DNA from 3 places in the Caloranaerobacter ferrireducens genome. Region 2 is predicted to be linked to each of the others. Evidence: riboswitches for the same ligand, from Rfam matches in the RefSeq annotation. Region 2 holds a riboswitch; each other region holds the start of a gene.

Region 1 (6,982 bases), on a different contig from region 2:
GTCCTAATCCTGCTACTAAAGCCCCATAGCTTGGCCCTAAAAACAGCGCAGCAAAAAATCCAGGCATTGAATCAAATGCTATACTTCCCTGTATTTTAATCAATGCCCCTACTGCTGAAAGTGCAATAAGCACCCCACAATATACTATTTTCATAGTTTTATTATTTTGCTTAACTGATTTAATTGTATTCATTTCCTTACCTCCCTAATTGAAATCTAGTATTTTTAATTTTTGTGTTTGTTTACTAAATCAACCTTGTTAGTACACCAAAATCATTTTCATACAATATCTCAACTAAACATCCAGGCAATATTTTAAAATGCCACATTTTATCCATATTTAGATTTAACAAATAAGTAATCACAATTCTGATTACTCCTGCATGAGTGATCAAAAGAAAAGTTCCAGTTCTATCTTTTAATTCATCTATAAACTGAGTAACTCTATTATACATATCTATTAAACTCTCGCCATTAGGTATCCTGTATTTGATATTATCATTTGTCCATTTCTCCCATTCTAGATGATGAGTTTCTGATATTTCTCTATAAGATTTCCCTTCAAAAATACCAAAATTCATTTCCTTTAATTTTTCACTAACATAAATTTTTTTACCTATATATTCTGATATAATCTCAGCTGTGACTAAAGCTCTAGATAATGGACTTGAATATAAAACATCAATATTTTCTTTACTTAAAATCTCTAATAGATTGTTAATTTGTTCCTTTCCTCTATCTGTTAACGGAAAATCAGTCCAACCACTATATATCCTTTCTACATTCGCCTGTGTTTCTCCATGCCTCACTAAGATTAATTTCAAAATATCAATCCCCTTAACAAATAAAATAATAATAGTGAAAAAGTCTGAGATAATTCAATAACTGCTCCTATAGTATCTCCTGTCATTCCGCCTATTTTCTTTTTAAAATATATGCCAAGTAATAAAGCATACAAAAATATGAGTATTTCACTGAAAGCTAGCATATAATCAAAAAACATAATCGTTATTATAATTGTAATAAGTATAACGAATATAGCATTTTTGAAATTCGAATATTCAACAAAAGTCTTCCCCATCCCCTTATCTTTTCTAGCATAAGTATTAATAGCACATGAAAGTATTCCACAGCTTCTACCTAAAACAGGTATAATTAATAGTACTTTGAAATCTATGAAATAACTTAATACGATATTAAGTAATATAACAAAAATAATGCCTATAACACCAAAAGTACCTATTCTGCTATCTTTCATTATGTCTAGTATTTTTTCTTTATTGCGATTGCTAAAAATACCATCAAAAGAATCGGCTAAACCGTCAATATGCAATCCTCCAGTAATCCAAATATAAAACATCCAAACAAATAAGACTGTTACAGCTCTATCTATTAAATGGTTAATTTGACTTACAGCCCATAGCAATATACCAATTACCAAACCAACTATTGGTAAATATTTAATACCTTTAATAAAATCTCTTTCGGTAAATTTAAGCTTAACTTTAATCGGCAATCTAGTTAAAAATGTTATCATTAATAAAAAACTCTTCATAACGACCTCACTTAATCTTAATAGGTATTCCTGAAACTGTTAAATAAACGTCTTGTGCGCGTCTTGCTAAATACTGATTTACTCTACCAGCTATGTCTCTAAATATGTTTCCTAGTCTAAAAGTTGGTACAACTCCCATACCAACTTCATTTGTAACTATAATTAATCTTTTATTAGATTTTTCAACTATAAATAACAGTTTTTCAATTTCATCAATAATATTTTTTTCAACTTTTTCAACATCAAACATTGAGCATCTGTCAAAATCTAGTCCACTTTCTAATAACAAATTTGTTATCATAAGTGTTATACAATCAAGTAATATAGTATCTGCTTTAATAAAATCTTTATTATTTATAAGCTCATTAAAATCTCTATATCTTTCAATAGTTACCCATTCTTTAGGTCTAGAATTTTTGTGCTTTTCTATTCTATCAATCATACCTTCATCAAAAGGTATTGCTGTAGCTATATAAACTACATTTTTCCCTAATTCTTTAGCTAATTTTTCTGCTAATGTACTCTTACCACTTCTTGCACCACCAGTTATTAATATAAGATTTTTCAATATTCCACCTTCTTTTGTTAAGACTCTAATGACTAAAAACTTAATGGAACTATATACGGTACTTTATATTCATGAAGTTTTATTAGTTTCACTTCGATACCATAAACGTCTTGAATATTCTCTTTTGTCAATACATTCTCTGGCAAACCAAATGCCTTTATTTTTCCTTTATTCATAAGTAAGATATAGTCGCTATACCTGGCAGCTAAATTTATATCGTGTAATGTTGTAATTATAGTTATTTTTTCTTCACTGTTAAGCCTTTTACATAAATTTAATACATTTATCTGATGTTTTATATCTAGCTGTGAAATTGGTTCATCTAATAAAAGTATTTTTGGTTCTTGTGCCAATGCTCTAGCAATCATAACTCTTTGTCTTTCTCCACCACTTATTTCATGAATACTTTTTTCTCTTAAAACCCATGTTTCAGTATTTTCCATAGCTCTTTTTACAACATTTATATCTTTTTCAGATTCAGGTTTAAACCTTTTTTGATATGGATACCTGCCCATCATAACAATGTCATGAACTGTAAATTCAAAATTCACATTAATGTCCTGATGTACAACAGCCATTGTTTTTGCTAATTCTTTAAAAGCTATTTTATTTAACTCTTTATCATCAACTAGTATTTTCCCATCTAACGGCTTCAATAATTTACACATATTTTTCAGTAAAGTCGTCTTACCTGAACCATTAGGACCTAATATACTAATGAATGCTCCTTGTTTGACAGCTAAACTAATATCCTCTAATACATTCTCAAAACCATAGCTAAAATATATTTTTTTAAGTTCTACAGCATTAGACATAAAGATACTCCCTTATATAAATTTATTACGCTTAGATTTTCTAAGAAGATAAAGAAAGAAAGGTCCGCCAAATATAGATGTAATGATTCCGACTGGTATCTCAATTCCATTTAAAACAGTTCTAGCCAAAGTATCGCAAATCAATAAAAAAATTGCTCCTCCCACAACTGAAATCGGTATAAGTATTCTGTGGTCTGAACCAAATATCAGTCTAAATAAATGAGGTACAATCAATCCAACAAAACCGATAATTCCACTTACCGAAACTGCACAAGCTGCTAAAAAAGATGACAATAATAATATTACCTTCTTTATTAATTCGACATTCACCCCTAAATTTTTTGCACTTTCTTCTCCTATCACTACTGCATTCATTTCTTTAGTCATTGAAGATAAAACTACTACTCCAAAAAATATAGGGATAATAACAATAATTATTTGCTTCCAATTCGCTCCATTAAAGCTCCCCATTGTCCAAGTCACTATTTTCGCAAGTTCTCTATGATTAAATACCATCATTATCGAAATTACCGATGATAATAAAGAGCTTACAACAATTCCTGCTAATAAAATAGAAGTTGTAGATATTTTATTACCTACTTTCGCCAGATTATAAACTATCAATGTAGTTAACAACGCTCCAGCAAAAGCAAATAAAGATGTTAGTCCAAATCCTAAAATTGTATTATTTAGTCCAAAAATTATACCAAAAGTAGCACCAAAGGCTGCCCCCGAAGAAGCACCCATAACATAAGGGTCAGCCATTGGATTTCTAAAAATAGCCTGATAACATGTACCTACAATTGAAAGTACTGCACCAACTAAACTAGCCAGTATTATTCTAGGTAATCTAATATTAATAACTATAAAAATATTCGATTTCTTTACATTACTAATATCAATCTTTTTGCTTAAAAAACTTATTTTACTTAAAATGATTTTGACAACATCTTTTGCAGGTATTTTTACTGTTCCCAAAGTCGTTGCTATTATAGAAATAAATATAAATATTAACAATAATGTAAATATATAAATTTTATAATATTTCTTTTGCTTTAAGTACGTCATCTAAATCACCAAACTAAAAGTCTAAGTCTTTAATTTTTTCTTTATGGAAAGTTTCTATCAGTATTTTAAGTCCTTCATTAATAGCTCTTGGAGCTGCTCTAACAAATATGTCTTCATTTACTACCTTATATTTTTTATTTTTAATTGCTGACAACACTTGATAGTTTTCACCATTAACCATTGTATCGACATTAAACTGTCCACCTATGATAATATCTGGATCATGGTCTATAAGTTTTTCAAGACTATACTTCCAACCTACCACATCATCAGCAACATTCTTACCACCTGCTAGTGAAATAAGCTCTGATATAAAAGTATCTTTACCTGCTGTATACTCTCCCCATTGTCCTGTTCCTACTATATAATATACTTTCGGCTTATCGCTTTCCTTTAAATCTTTCAACTCATATTTAACCCTATCAACCTTTGCCCTTAAACTTGATACTAGTGCTCTCGCTTCATAGTTTTTATTAACTATAGCTCCTAATTTAAGCATATAGTCATATACACCTTCCATATCCTTAGCTGTTGATTTAGCTACAACTTTTATACCAGCTTCATTAAGTTTAGCTATAACCTCATCTTTAAAATGAGTTTCGCCAATAACCAAATCAGGATTTATATCTAATATTAACTCTAAATTTGGTTCATACAGAGTACCAATACTTGGAATATTTTTAACTTCTTCAGGATAATTACAATATTGAGTTCTGCCCTTTATCCTGTCTCCAACACCTAAAGCAAATAGTTTTTCTGTTACTCCTGGAGCCATAGATACTATAGTTTTAGCCTCTTTTTCAACAACATATGTATTGTCACCATCTACGATTGTAATAGGAAATGTTAACTCCTTAAGTTTTTCAGCTTTAACTTTTTTAGCCTCATTATCCCAACCTATCTTATAATTTAAAGTCTCAAGTATAAATCTTAATGGTAAGTATACATCCTTATCATTTTTATATGGTCTAGCATCTAGTGTTAAACATAAATCATTAACCTTAACTTGATTACTTCCTATAATAAACTCAAATACTACATCATCATTCCTAACAACTATTACATTTCCTTTTTCAGTTGTAGTTAATCCAAAGTCTTTTAAGCTTTCTGATGCAACATAAGATCTAGCATTAATAATTTCAATATTAAGGTTTTTGTCCAAACCATCAACACTTATCTTTACGTCTTTAGCTAATGCCAAGCTTGATAATATTAAAACTAAAACAAGTGATAAAACTGTAATTCTTGAAATTTTTTTCATGATACCCCTCCTTATAATTTAAAAATTAAAAAAACCTTATCCAAAAGGATAAGGTTTAACTTAAGCAATATTAAAATAAGTAATCTTAAGTTAAAGCCTATATCCCCGTAGACTTTAAACTTAAATATATAAGCGAAGTATCCTGACTTAGATTCATCACCTATTAACGCCTTCCCAAGAATTAACTCAGTGGCAAATGTTAATAGGCTCCTCATCACAGTGGCGGGACCGTATGGGATTCTCACCAATTTCCTTCTGCTTATATATTGTATTTTATTGTAAAATCTCTTTTATAGCATTAATTAGCTTCACATTATCTTTATGACTTTTAATAGCAACCCTAAAATAAGTATTGTCTAACCCAACAAAATCATCACAAACTCTAATATAGATATTATATTTCATTAATTTTTCTCTCATCTCATATGCATTGCCTTTTTTAACTCTGCATAAAATAAAATTCGCTTGACTATTAAAAAAATCAATACTTTTCATTTTTTTTAGCTCTTTATATAAATAACTTTTTTCAGCTTGCAGCCATTTTTTAGACTCTTTATAAAATGCTTCATCATCTAAAATTGTTGAAACTATCGATAAAGCAAAAGTATTTATTGTCCAAGGCTCTTTGTATTCATTCAATTTATTAATAATATTACTATTAGCTATACCGTATCCAAGCCTTAATCCTGGAATAGCATAAAATTTTGTCATTGACCTAAGAATAAATATAGGAAATTCTTTAACATGATTTACACATGATTCTTCGTCAGTAAAATCTATAAAAGACTCATCAAGCAATAAATATGCTCCAATTTCTTTAATATAACTAATAACAGGTAATAAGTCTTTATATCTAATAAAATGACCAGTTGGATTATTAGGATTGCAAAGTATTAATAAATCAGGCTTTGTTTCTTTCAAATACCCCAACAAAGCATTTGTTTCTAAATTAAAATCATTAGAATATGTTAGTTCATAATTGCAAATAATACTTCCTGTTAAATTAAATGCTCTTAAATACTCATTAAAAGTCGGCTGTATAATAACTACTTTATTAGGACAAAAAGCTCTTGCAAATAGGTATATTAATTCAATTACTCCATTCCCGATTATCACTTGAGAAGTTTCAACATTTAATCTATCGGCTAATACTTTCTTTACGCTTTCTCCATCTATTTCTGGATATCTATTTATTGTATTTATGCTTTCAATGAGCTTTTCTTTTACTTTTTCAGTTATACCTAGGGGATTTATATTAACACTAAAATCTAAAACTTTTTCCTGATTTTCTCCATAATATCCTCCGTGCTTATTCATATAATACTCCTTCCATTCAGTAAACTATAGTTACAGTAATTTTAAAATCGTAACAATAATTACTATTAATAGAACCTCTGCTGCATACATAATTTTTATTACATCTTTTATATTGATAATACTTAGCTCTCTATTTTTATCTCCTATAGTAGGTTTGTACACTTTCTGTCCAAAATAAATATTTGTTCCACCTAGCTGAATATTTAATAGTCCTGCAACCACAGCTTCAGAATACCCACTATTAGGACTTTTATGATTCCTTTTGTCACGTTTTAAAATCATATATCCATTTTTAAAATCGTACCCAATTAAAAGCCCAGAAATAAGCATAAGTAAGCTGCCTACTCTGGCAGGTATGTAATTCACTACATCATCTAATTTTGCAGAAGCGTAACCTA
Region 2 (6,982 bases):
ACTAAATGGTGTATGGTGGAGTATAAGTATGAGTAGTGTTTTTAAAGGTATTATTTTGATGACGTGGTTTATTATACTGCTAGTAAAAAGTCCATACTTTAAAAAAGATAAGTTGGAACTGTTTTTAAAGAAAATGGGAGGTAAAATTAAATATATTAAATGGGGGGACTAGAATGAAAAAAAGATGTGGATGGGTAAGTGATGACCCTATATATGTAAAATATCATGATGAAGAATGGGGAGTACCTATTCATGATGATGGGAAACTATTTGAATTTTTAGTATTAGAAACATTTCAGGCAGGTCTTAGTTGGATTACTATTCTTAAAAAAAGAGAAAATTTTAGAAAAGCATTTGATAATTTCGATCCTGTAAAAATATCAAAGTATGATGAAAGTAAAATTGAAGAGTTAATGAAAAATAAGGGTATTATTAGAAATAGAAAAAAGATTGAGGCAGTAATTAATAATGCTAAAGTTTTCTTAAAGATTCAAAAGGAATTTGGTAGTTTCAATAAATACTTATGGCAGTTTGTATATAATAAGCCGATAGTAAATTCATGGACAGACGAATCTTTAATACCATCTAAAACAGAGTTATCTGAAAAAATAAGCAAAGATTTAAAGAAAAGAGGATTTAAATTTTTTGGTCCAACAATTTGCTATGCTCATATGCAGGCAGTAGGAATGGTAAATGACCATATTACAGATTGTTTTAGATATAAAGAGTTAAAAGGGAAATATTAGTTATTTTATAGTGAAGAATGATGTTAAATTGGATATTAATTATAAATTATTTAAATAATATCAGATTATATTATAGAAAAAATTAATTTGAGTATGTAAGTTGCTTCTGTTAGAATGTTTTCGGAAAATTCTAAAAGGAGGAGCTTACATGTTCAAAAGAAAAAGTCTTTTATTAGTTTTAGTAATGATTCTATTGGTAAATTTAATTATTTTTAGTGGTTGTACACAAAAATCACAGCAAGAAGCAAAAAATGTAACGCTAGATGACGAAAAAAAATCTGAAGTAAAAGTTATTACAACAGAGGAATTAAAAAAGAGATTAAATGAAGATAATTTAATATTAGTTGATATTCGTAGTTCTGCTCAGTATAATGGATGGAAATTAGAAGGAGAAAAAAGAAGCGGACATATTAAAGGAGCAGTAGATTTTCCTTATTCGTGGATAAAAGATAAAAAATTAAAAGATGAAGATATAAAAAGGATATTAAAAAGCAAGGGTGTAACTACTGAAAAGACTGTAGTTGTATATGATGCTAGAGGTAAAAATGTTCAAGATATGGCTAATATTTTAAGAAGTTTGGGCTACGAGAATGTTTTAATTTATAATTCTGGTATTGTTGAATGGTCTAAAGATGAAAGTTTACCGATGGAGAGCTTAAAAAATTATGAAAAATTGGTTCATCCTAAATGGATTAACGATTTAATAAATGGGAAAAAACCAGATACTTATAATAATGATAAATATGTGATATTTGAAGTTAGTTGGGGACCACCAAAAGATTATAAAAAAGGGCATATACCAGGTGCAATACATTTAGATACGAATTTAATAGAGGAAGAACCTCTTTGGAACAGAGTTTCTGATGAAAAAATTAAGAAAGTGCTTGAAGATTATGGTGTGACATATGATACTACTGTGATATTATATGGTGCAGATACAATGGCTGCGGCTAGAGCTGCTTCTATAATGATGTATGCAGGAGTAGAAGATGTTAGATTATTAGATGGTGGTTTTAATGCTTGGGTTAATGCGGGATATCAAGTTGAAAAAGAAGTTAGAATGCCACAACCAGTAGATGATTTTGGAATTGAGGTTCCTGCACATCCTGAATATATAATAGATATTGAAGAGGCAAAGCAAATACTTAAAGATGAAAATGCTTTGTTAGTAAGTATTCGTAGTTGGGATGAATATATTGGTAAGACGAGCGGATATAGTTATATTAAACCAAAAGGGCGTATTGCTGGAGCTGTTTGGGGCCATGCAGGTTCAGATCCATACCATATGCAAGATTATAGAAATATAGATAATACTATGAGAAACTACCATGAAATTGCGAAGAATTGGGAAGAGTGGGGTATTACTCCAGATAAGAAGATAGCATTTTTCTGTGGAACTGGATGGAGAGCGAGTGAAGCATTTTTCTATGCATATTTAATGGGATGGGAGAATATCTCAGTATATGATGGTGGATGGTATGAATGGAGTATGGATGAATCAAATCCAGTAGAATTTGGGGATCCAAGGCAAAATTAATTTTTGAAAAACTCCTATCTGATGATAGGAGTTTCACGCTTAGTTGAAAAATATAATTTTGTCAACAAACTAAAACTCTTATCTGATGATATGAGTTTTTTGAAAGGAAGAATATATAAAAATGATTAATATTATATTAGTTGTTTACGTTTTTCTAAATTTAATAGGATTTTTGTTAGAACAGCTTTCAAGTGTTTCAATGTCTGTTTATCGCGATTTGTTTTGTCGTCGTAGATTATTAGATAATATAATATTTATCCCAAATTTATTAAACTCATATAAGTTAATAATATTTTTAGGAATAATAATACTTATTTTTTTATTTAAAAGAGTTAAACATTTAAATAGAATAAATATGAACAGTAAAATCTTGCAAATAAATATTTTATATAATTTATTTTTTAGTTGTTTTTTTTTGGTTTTGATTATTTTATATGAGAGTATTAACTTTTTATCTATCCCTTGGTTCGTTCTAAGTTATGCTTTAATCTATGTAATAAATCTTATTGATTTATATTTTAATTTGAATATTATGTAAAAGATAAGTATGTTATAATAAATGATGAAAATATAGAAATATAATTCTAAGTAGATGAATGGAGTGTTCATTTTGAAAAGGATAGATGAAAGAGATACAATGTTTGCGAGGATGAACTATAAAAAAGGTACGCCTCAATATGAAGATTATTATAAAAGGAATAAAGATAAAAAGGAAATAGATGATGATATTAGAAATAGACCTCAAATATGTGGAGAAGGTACAGCTACTTATAATCCAATAAATTCACCAATTGCGGTAGCAAACTTTAGATTTTTGGGAGATATAATGAATTATGTTGAAGGAGCAGTTAATTCCGTTAAAGTTGAAGTTAATGCTGAGGATATGACAAAAAAGATAAAGGGACTAGCTAAGTATTATGGAGCTAAATTAGTTGGAATAGCAAAGATGAAAGAATACCACTATTATAGTCATAGAGGTAGACGAGAAGATGTATATGGTCAAGAAGTAGAAGCTAAACATCCTTATGGAATAGTTTTTGCAGTTGAAATGGATAAAAATATGATTAATAGAGCACCTCAAGTATCTGAAGTGATAGAAACATCAAAAGCATATGTGGATGCAGCTGTAATAGGAATGCTTTTATCTTATTATATTAGGGAATTAGGTTATGATGCAAGAAATCATATGGATGGTAATTATTTAGTTGTAGCTCCGCTTGTAGCAAGAGATGCAGGGATTGGCGATATAGGAAGAAAAGGAATAATAGTAACGAGAGAGTATGGTTCAAGAGTTAGATTAGGAGTAGTTACTACAGATATACCACTAATACCCGATGAGAGAATAGATTTTGGATTAGAGGAATTTTGTAAGGTGTGTAAAAGATGCGTAAGGACATGTCCTGGTAGAGCAATTCCTTCAGGAGATCCAGTAGAGATAGATGGAATAAAAAGATGGCAGATAAAACAGGAAGACTGTTATAAGATGTGGAGAAGTTTAGGTACTGATTGTGGAATATGCATAAGCAGTTGTCCGTTTAGTCAAGGTATAGATTTAGAATTAATAGATAGAATAAAAGAATCAAAAGAAGTAATTGAAAAGATATTAAAAGAACATGACGAAAAATATGGTATAAGACCATATATTAAAGATTCGCCAGACTGGCTTGCATAATTATATATTTGATTAATAAAATTTAAAAAATTTTTCTTTTTTAATATATTCATTGACAATTTATAATTAGTTTAATAAAATGTGATTAAAATAAAATACGGAGCTCTATGGTGCTTATGAGGAATATCATAAGCTTAAAAGGGAAGTTCGGTGAAAGTCCGACGCGGTCCCGCCACTGTAACGAGGAGCACAGTTATATAAAAGCCACTGTTTCTTTTGGAAGAAATGGGAAGGGAGTAACTGTGCAATGATTCGAAGCCAGGAGACCTGCCATAGGGAACAATACCGTTTTTACCCACGAGGATGGGGAGGTATTATGTGTAGTATAGGCCGATTTATGTGATTAAAGTCGGGTAGTTACTATTATTGTCATAATACACCTTATTCCCAAGTGGGAATAAGGTGTTTTTTCATTCAGTTATAATTTAAAGCTAAAATAAAGGAGAGATAAAATGAGCTTAAATGTTACAATGTTCATAACTAATCCTTTTGTGTTAATGTTTGTTTCGGTTTTTCTTGGACAATTATTAGGCAAAGTTAATTTTGGCAGATTTAAACTTGGCAGTTCGGGAGGACTATTTACTGGACTTATAATAGGATGGTTCATATATAGGAATTATGCTTTGCCATATAAAGATTTAGAGCAGATGCCGATATATGCTGAAAAAATATTAGAACAAGGTGTAATTTCGAAAGATTTTTTCTTGTTTACTCTTATATTATTTGTAGCAGCAGTGGGACTTTTGGCTTCAAAAGATTTAGATAAAGTATTGAAAAAATACGGTCTTAAGTTTGTAATTTTAGGAATTGTTATTACATTTACAGGAGCGTTTGTTACTTATATTATGACCTTAATAAGTAAAGGACAAAATCTATTTGCTATTTCTGGGGTTTATACAGGAGCTCTGACAAGTTCTCCAGGATTGGCCGCTGCACTTGAGTCTGTTTCTATCTATGGCAAGGAAGCAGAAAGTATGGTTGGATTTGGCTATGCGATTGGTTATATACCAGGTGTTCTTATTGTTATTTTAGCTATGCAATTTATACCATTAATTTTTGGGATAGATATTAATAAAGAAAAAAAGGAATTTTTTAAAGAAATGTATCCGGCTAAAGAAGAATGTGTTAAAGACAGAGAAGTACAATTTGACTTGATAGCATTTGTTTTTGTTTGTTTATTTGGTATATTTATTGGAAATTTAAAAATATATTTGGGTCATACAATAAATTATTTTAATTTAGGTACAACAGGTGGTGTTTTAATATCATCTCTATTGCTTGGCTATATAAGGAAAATAGGTTTCTTAAATTTTAGAATGAATAGCAAAGTATTGAGTGTAATACGTGAATTAGCACTCTCTTTTTTCTTAACTATAGTGGGGTTAAGATATGGATATTCTGCTTTAACATCACTTACGGGTTCAGGTATATATTTAGCCTTAATAGCGTTAGTTTGTGGTTTTTTTTCGATATTTGCTGGTTTTATTATAGGAAGATATGTATTCAAAATAAATTGGATTGTTCTAGCAGGAGCACTTTGTGGTGGTATGACGAGCACTCCGGGTTTAGGTGCTGCTATAGATGCCACAAACTGTGATGATGTAGCTGCTGGCTATGGAGCAACTTATCCATTTGCACTTTTAGGTATGATTGTCTTTACTATCATATTATATAAACTACCAATTCAATTTTAAGGAATTAATAAGGAGGAGTGGATATGCTTGATAACAGAATAAGAAATAAAGAATTATTAAACAAAGTGATGTCTGCTGAAGAGGCTGCTATGTTAATTAAAGATGGGATGAATATTGGTACAAGTGGGTTTACTCCATCTGGTTACCCTAAAGCAGTTCCATTAGCATTGGCTAAAAGAGTTAAAGAAACAGGTGAAAGGATAAGAATAGGGTTGTTTACAGGGGCTTCTGTAGGGGATGAATTAGATGGTGAGCTTTCTAGAGCTGGAATTATTGCAAAGAGATTACCATATCAGACTAATGAAAGCATACGAGATTATACTAATAGTGGTGGTTGTGAATTTCTAGATATGCATTTAAGTCATGTACCTCAATATACGAAATATGGATTTTTAGGGAAAATAGATATTGCAATAATCGAAGCTGTTGCAGTAACAGAGGAAGGGCATATAATACCTTCTACATCTATCGGCTGTTCACCTACATTTGTGCAGATGGCTGAAAAAGTGATTGTTGAGATTAATACAAGTCAACCTCTTGATTTAGAAGGTATGGCTGATATATATATTCTCAATGATCCACCTAATAGAAAACCGATACCTATTGAAAGGGTAGATCAAAGAATTGGGACTGTGTATATTCCATGTGGATTAGATAAAATAGCAGCGATTGTAGTAACAGACATTGTTGATAATGTCAGACCTTTAGCTCCAATTGATGATATTTCAGAGAAGATATCAGGATATCTTATAGATTTTCTAGAACATGAAGTGAAAGTAGGTAGACTTCCACAAAATTTACTACCTTTACAATCAGGTGTTGGAAGCGTAGCAAATGCAGTTCTAGCTGGGCTTCTAAAATCAAAATTTGAAAATCTAGTCTGTTATACAGAAGTAATTCAAGATTCGATGCTTGATCTTCTTGATTCAGGAAAGGCGTTGTTTGCTTCAGGTACTTCTATAACTCCTTCTAAAGATGGGCTTGTAAGATTTAAGGAAAGGATTAAATTATATAAAGATAAAATAATTCTAAGACCTCAAGAAATAAGCAACAATCCAGAAATAATAAGAAGATTAGGTGTAATAGCGATGAATACGGCTATAGAGGCTGATATTTATGGGAATATTAATTCTACAAATATATTTGGTTCAAGAATGATGAACGGTATAGGTGGTTCTGGTGATTTTACTAGAAATGCACATATTTCCATTTTTACGACTCCATCTACTGCTAAAAACGGAAATATATCTTCAATAGTTCCTATGGTTTCACATCATGATCATACAGAACATGATGTGATGGTAATAATTACAGAGCAGGGAGTAGCTGATTT
Region 3 (6,982 bases), on a different contig from region 2:
TAATATTCTCTTCTTTTAATGCATAATAGACTTTCATTGTTTCTTTCTCAAGACACCTAGCTGCTATGGAAGCATATACTAAATAAACTGAAAGTATGAAACCTAATTCAAAATGTATAATATATGCAAATTTTATTAAATAATGAATTATAACCAGAACTGTTGTTAAAGTTGCAAAAGTTAAAATAAATCCACCTTTTCTTTTAGATAATATATTGCTTTTTCTAATAAACTTTTCATATTTTGCTATTAATTTACCTATATACTTTATAGGATGTGGCCAATTATGCGGATCGCCGATAATGTAATCTAAAATAACTGCTATTATTAGAATATATATTTTCATTATTTCAACCCCATAATTTTCTTTATACCATCTAAATCAACATGTTTTCTAACTATTTCAGCTAATTTAGCATATTCTTTCTCTTTAATCTCCTTATAACTCATATTGCAATTAGATACTTCTATACCTTTCTTTTGTTTCAGCCAATTAACAAGTTTTTCTCTAAAATTATCATTTTCAAATATCCCATGTAAATAAGTTCCAAATACCTTTCCATCTGCACTTATTGCCCCGTCATATCTTCCTTCATCCAATTTGATAAATGGCTTTGAATCCCCAATAAGTTCTGTCTCACCCATATGAATTTCATAACCTTCTATTTTGTAATCAATATTTTGCTCTAAAAAACAATTATCTGCAATTATTTTTCCAAAAACCTGTTTTGTGCACTTAGTTTTCTTCATAGTAGTCCTTATCTCTAATAAAGATAGTCCATTAATTCTTTTTAATATTGACTCTACTGAATAAAAGTCAACAATTTCTAAACCAAGCATTTGATATCCACCACATATGCCCATAATTGGTATGCCTTTTTTATGTTTTTTATAAATTTCTCTATCAAAGCCTTTTTCAAATATGTAATTCATATCGGCTATAGTATTTTTACTGCCCGGCAATATAATCATATCAATATCATCAAAGTCTTTCTTTTGTACTATATATCTAACATTTACATCTTTTTCAAAATCAAACGGCGTAAAATCGCTAAAATTAGAAATATAAGGAGTTTTAACCACTCCAATATTAATACCACCTGTATTTTTTTGCTTGAATCTTGAAGTTTCACTATCTTCGTCATCTATATATAACTCCATATAAGGTATAACCCCTAAACATGGCTTGCCAATCTTTTCTTCTAACATTTTGATACCTGGTTCAAGTATTTTTATATCTCCTCTAAATTTATTTATAATAAACCCCTTAATTCTATCTCTCTCTTTTTTTTCTAAAAGCATAATTGTTCCATAAATTGAAGCAAATACTCCACCTTTATCAATATCCCCAACTAAAATAACTGGAGAATCAACCATTTCTGCTAACCCCATATTTACAATGTCATTTTCTCTTAAATTGATTTCAGCTGGACTACCAGCACCTTCTATAACTACTATTTCAAATAACTTATCAAGCTTATTAAAAGACTTTTTAATTATTTCCACCAATTTATGTTTTTCTTTGTAATAATCTTCTGCTTTCATATTTTTATAAACTTTACCTCTAACTATAACCTGACTACCTATTTGACTAGTTGGTTTTAGTAAAATAGGATTCATATCAACAATAGGCTCAATCTTTGCTGCTTCTGCTTGTACAACTTGAGCTCTACCCATTTCTAAACCATCTTTTGTTACAAAAGAATTTAATGACATATTCTGTGATTTGAAAGGTGCAACTGAATAACCGTCTTCTTTAAAAATTCTGCAAAACGCTGCTGTAATAATGCTTTTACCCACAGAAGAACCTGTCCCCTGAAGCATAATTTTTTTAGCCAACAAACCAGCTCCTTACATATATAGTCAAATAAGGGAAAATGTAGTTGAGAGAAGAAATAAAAAAACACATAGAGGTAACTATGCGTCTATGAAAAGAACTACATACTTCCCTCCGAAGTATAAGTCTACGACTTTCAAGGCAGGTCTCCTGGCTCGTAGTTCATCTTACTCTCTTCCCCTTCCCGGTTACCCAGTGGTTATGGAAGATTTCATCCCTACTCACAGTAGCGGGGGCTGCAGAGGATTTTCACCTCTTTCCCTTTTAAGTTCCGTAAAGGAACACCTTGAAATCTATGGAATTGTATCAGCCAATTACATTATATTTAAATTAGATTTTTTTGTCAATTAAATTTTCTTTAAATTGTGATTATTTTGTGATAATGCCATCTAATAAATATTGTTTAAAAAATGAAATTAGAATAAACTTTAGTAACTAAATCTATTCTTTATCAATAAATTAATAATAAGGCCACTTAGTTGTATGTCATTTATTTTTTTAACTCTAAATTTTAATTTAAAAGAGGTGTGGTTATGAAGATAATAAGATTTGGCACAACTGGAACTGAAATAATGAAGATACAAGCAGCTTTAAAGAAAACTGGCTACTATACTGGTCCTATAAATGGTATTTTCAACATTAATACTAAAATAGCTATAAAGAATTTCCAAAAAGACAGAAATCTCCCTGTCACAGGAGAAATTGATAAAGCTACTTACTACCAGATTAAAAGATTAATCTTAGGTTATGATTACTATATTATACAAAAAGGAGATACACTATTTGATATTGCTGAAAAATACGATACGACTATCGATAAAATCATTACAGCTAATCCAAATTTAGTACCTTATAACTTAAACATTGGTGAAAAAATAGTAGTTCCTTATAATATTGATATTGTTGATACTAACATAAATTACACCTATGATATTTTAATAGGTGATATAAAAGGTCTTTTAGCCAGATATCCTTTTCTACAATCAGGTAGCATTGGTAGAAGTGTACTTGGTAGAAAGCTTTATTATTTAAAATTAGGTAAAGGTAGTAATGAAGTGTTTTATAATGCTGCTCACCACTCATTAGAATGGATAACTACTCCACTACTAATGAAATTTATTGAGAATTTTTGCAAAGCATATAGCGAAAATAAATCTATTAAAGGTTATAATACTCGTGAAATATTTGAAAAAAGCAGTATTTATATAGTTCCTATGGTAAACCCTGATGGAATAGATTTAGTACTGAACGGCTTAGATAATAATAATCCATATTACGATGATCTAATTAAATGGAATAATGGAAGTATGGATTTTTCTAAAACATGGCAAGCTAATATACATGGTGTAGACTTAAATCATAATTATGATGCTTCATGGGAAGAGTCCAAAAAAGCTGAACCTTTATATGGAATCTATGGTCCTGGTCCTACAAGATATTCAGGTCCTTATCCTGAGTCCGAACCAGAATCCAAATCAGTTGCAGATTTTACTAGAAAACATGATTTCAGGCTCGTTTTAGCATATCACAGTCAAGGAGAAATAATCTATTGGAACTATAAAAATCTAGCCCCAGTTGAAGCATTAGAAATAGGAAAAAAACTTTCTCAAGTAAGTGGCTATTCATTAGCTGAAGCTTATGGTATTGCTAGCTATGCAGGATATAAAGATTGGTTTATAAAAGAATATCATAGACCAGGATATACAATAGAAGTCGGAAAAGGAAAAAATCCACTTCCTATATCTCAATTTGATAAAATATACGCCGATAATGAAGAATTACTGCTATTGGCGGCGATTGTATAGGTACTAGGTACTGGGTACTAGGTGCTAGGTGTTGGAAATATAAAGTTGAAAATTGAAAATGGAACAAAATCTTTGTTTTAAATAAATTTAGGAAGATTTTGTTGAAATCCATAACGGAAATTATATTTAAAATTTTTTACAATATTAATAAGTTTATAATTTTCTATGGATTATAAAATTATTTGGCTACTCGTCATTCGCTATTCGCTTTTCGAATATCGAACAACCTTTCTAAAATATTTATTAAAATAAAAGCGAATGCTTGTAAAAATTTAGATAGAAAACTAGATGAAAATTAAAAGAAAATCCGTAGGCTTAGCATGGACGCTAAGCCAGCTTCCCAGAGTCAGGACGACTCATTGGGAGCGTTAGGATTTTCTGAAAATTTGAATCTAAAGTTTTCTCTAAATTTTTTCGCATGAGTCTTATTTTCATAAATATGTTTACTTTACTCACTTTTATAGCTTTCTAATTTTATTTAAAATAATTTTCTGTTCAACATGTGCAACTAATCTTCTTGTATAATCAACTACATCTGGATTGACACTTATACTATCAATTCCTTCTTGCACTAGAAATTCAGCAAATTCAGGATATAGTGAAGGAGCTTGACCGCATATAGATACAGTCTTACCATATTTATGAGCTGCTTTTATTAATGTTTTTATTGCCTTCTTAACTGCTGGATTTCTTTCATCAAAATATCCCATACTATTCAAAATTCCTGAATCCCTATCTGCACCTAATATAAGTTGTGTCAAATCGTTACTTCCTATACTAAATCCATCAACAAGTTTAGCGAATTCTTCAGCTTCAAATATTACAGAAGGGACCTCTGCCATTATCCAAATTTTAAAGTTATTTGTTCTTTCTAAACCTTCTGAAGCCATTATTTCCATTACTTTTTCCAATTCCCATGTTGTTCTTACAAAAGGAAGCATAGCCCATACATTTATTAATCCATATTCTTCTCTAACTTTTCTTAATGCTTTACATTCTAATCTAAAGCCTTTCTCGTATTCAGGAGATATATATCTTGAAACACCTCTCCAACCAATCATAGGATTGTTTTCAATTGGTTCTACTTCTTCTCCACCTTTTAACCCACGAAATTCATTAGTTCTAAAATCACTTAGCCTTACTACTATTGGTTTTGGATATACTTCTTGAGCTACTAAAGTTATTCCCTCTGCCATTTTCTCAATGAAATAGTCTTCCATCCCATTTTTTAATAAATACATCGGATGAGCTCCTACTAGATTTGAAAAAATAAATTCTGTTCTCATAAGCCCAATTCCATCAAAAGGTAAATTTTTATACTTACTTATGATTGATGGTTCACCCAAGTTCATATATATTTTAGTACCTGTAATAGGTGCTAATTTGTACAGTATTTCTTCATTTAAACTAATCCCTTCTGTTCTTTTGTTTTTATTCTCATCATCTGTGCCCAATACTTTACCTTCATAAACAACTCCTCTTGTAGCATCTACTGTAACTATCATACCTTCTTCTAGTACTTCTGTCGCCTTTTTTGCTCCAACAATACATGGGATTCCTAATTCTCTTGATACAATGGCAGCATGACAAGTTCTTCCACCTTCATCTGTAACAACAGCTGCAGCTTTCCTCATTGCCGGTACCATATCTGGATTAGTCATTACAGTTACTAATATATCTCCTTCTTTAACTCTTGAAATCTCGTTAATATCATTTATCTTTATGACTTTTCCACTATTTATACCTGGTGATGCAGATAATCCTCTAACTAAAACATTCAGATTAGTCTTGATCTCAGTCATATCTTTACTCTCCTTTAAAGTTGTAATTGGTCTAGCCTGTAAAATATATAATTCTTTAGTATCATTATCAATAGCCCATTCTATATCTTGTGGTGAATTATATAACTTTTCAATCAAAATTCCTTGTTTGCTTAATAATTTTATCTCATCATCATTTAAGCATTGTGAAATAGCTTTATCATAACCTAAAAGGTCTTTGACACCAATCTCTACTGTACCAACCCCATTGTCTTTTCTAACTATCATAACGTTTTTCTCTGCGATATTCTTATCTTTAATCTGTAATGTATTTTTATCAATAATATATTCATCTGGTGTAACTATTCCAGAAACTACAGCCTCACCAAGTCCCCAGCTTGCATTTATCATTATCTCATTAATATCATTAGTTACAGGGTTTGCAGTAAATAAAACTCCAGATTTTATACTGTTAACCATTTTTTGCACAACTACACTTAATGAAACTTCAAAATGATCAAAACCTTGCTTTTCTCTATAATAAATAGCACGTGCAGTCCAAAGTGAAGCCCAACATTTCTTGATATGCTTTAATACTTCTTCTATTCCCTTTATTTCTAAATAAGTGTCCTGTTGACCTGCAAATGAAGCTTCTGGTAAATCTTCAGCAGTAGCAGAACTTCGAATGGCAACATACAAATCTTTTATATTCAACTCTTTAATAATCTCATTATATGCATCTACTATTTCAGTTTTAATATTTTCAGGTATATCATAGCTTTCTATATATTCTCTTATTTTAGAACTTCTTTCATATAATTCAGAAGAATCTTCTATATCTAAGTCATTTATTAAATCTTCTATTTTTTGTTTAAGACTATAATATTCAATAAAATAATTATATGCATCTGAAGTAACACAAAAACCTGGTGGAACATTAATTCCATTTCTAGTTAGCTCTCCAAGGTTTGCTCCTTTACCACCAACTATAGATAAATCTTTCTTATCTACTTCTCTAAACCATTTTATATACTTGTATACTTCCATCAAAGGCTCCTCCTTTATAATAATTCTATATATATATTATATCACATTTCATTAAATGTGTTATACTTTTTAAGTTCTTTTTGATTTGGTATGTATTAAAAAAAGGAGCATTATGCCCCCTATTTTTGCAAACTTATCTGATACAAATCTTTCCTCAAGTGTTTCAATATAGGTAATTGTTTTCTAATCTTTTCTACTCTTTTTAAATCTATTTCCTTAATTAAAATTCCTTCTTTTTCATCTAATTTTCCTACTATACCTCCCCAAGGATCAGTTATAATTGAATTGCCATACGATACATACGATGCACTTTCATTTCTAGCTGGTGCTGTACCTATCATATAAATCTGATTATCTAATGCCCTCATTCTAAACAATAATTCCCAATGAGCAGGCCCAGTTGTCATATTAAACGCAGCTGGCACAATTATAACTTTGACACCTTTTAGAGCCATCAATCTAAACAATTCAGGAAATCTAATATCATAGCAAATTGCCACACCTATTTTCCCATATCCCGTATCTACAATAGT

Evidence for each region. A riboswitch is a leader RNA that binds a small molecule or an ion and turns the genes downstream of it on or off. The one in region 2 is predicted to bind cobalamin.
Region 1: another riboswitch for cobalamin. It lies ahead of BFN48_RS05830 (helical backbone metal receptor); the one in region 2 lies ahead of BFN48_RS09615 (aspartate-alanine antiporter-like transporter).
Region 3: another riboswitch for cobalamin. It lies ahead of BFN48_RS05815 (cobyric acid synthase); the one in region 2 lies ahead of BFN48_RS09615 (aspartate-alanine antiporter-like transporter).

The regions. Positions count from the first base shown of each region.
Region 1 covers NZ_MDJR01000002.1:254,572-261,553, reverse strand. Annotated here, with positions in the region: gene BFN48_RS05860 (ECF transporter S component) at 1-193, opposite strand, end outside; gene cobC (alpha-ribazole phosphatase) at 246-824, opposite strand; gene cobS (adenosylcobinamide-GDP ribazoletransferase) at 821-1,555, opposite strand; gene cobU (bifunctional adenosylcobinamide kinase/adenosylcobinamide-phosphate guanylyltransferase) at 1,563-2,123, opposite strand; gene BFN48_RS05840 (heme ABC transporter ATP-binding protein) at 2,156-2,938, opposite strand; gene BFN48_RS05835 (FecCD family ABC transporter permease) at 2,951-3,955, opposite strand; gene BFN48_RS05830 (helical backbone metal receptor) at 4,020-5,267, opposite strand; cobalamin riboswitch at 5,383-5,573, opposite strand; gene cobD (threonine-phosphate decarboxylase CobD) at 5,541-6,584, opposite strand; gene cbiB (adenosylcobinamide-phosphate synthase CbiB) at 6,615-6,982, opposite strand, start outside.
Region 2 covers NZ_MDJR01000006.1:101,105-108,086, reverse strand. Annotated here, with positions in the region: gene BFN48_RS09635 (MATE family efflux transporter) at 1-172, shown strand, start outside; gene BFN48_RS09630 (DNA-3-methyladenine glycosylase I) at 174-746, shown strand; gene BFN48_RS09625 (sulfurtransferase) at 895-2,283, shown strand; gene BFN48_RS09620 (4Fe-4S dicluster domain-containing protein) at 2,894-3,955, shown strand; cobalamin riboswitch at 4,047-4,244, shown strand; gene BFN48_RS09615 (aspartate-alanine antiporter-like transporter) at 4,408-5,649, shown strand; gene BFN48_RS09610 (acetyl-CoA hydrolase/transferase family protein) at 5,673-6,982, shown strand, end outside.
Region 3 covers NZ_MDJR01000002.1:247,347-254,328, reverse strand. Annotated here, with positions in the region: gene cbiB (adenosylcobinamide-phosphate synthase CbiB) at 1-346, opposite strand, end outside; gene BFN48_RS05815 (cobyric acid synthase) at 346-1,839, opposite strand; cobalamin riboswitch at 1,961-2,141, opposite strand; gene BFN48_RS05810 (M14 family metallopeptidase) at 2,371-3,642, shown strand; gene ppsA (phosphoenolpyruvate synthase) at 4,101-6,449, opposite strand; gene BFN48_RS05800 (carbon-nitrogen hydrolase family protein) at 6,569-6,982, opposite strand, start outside.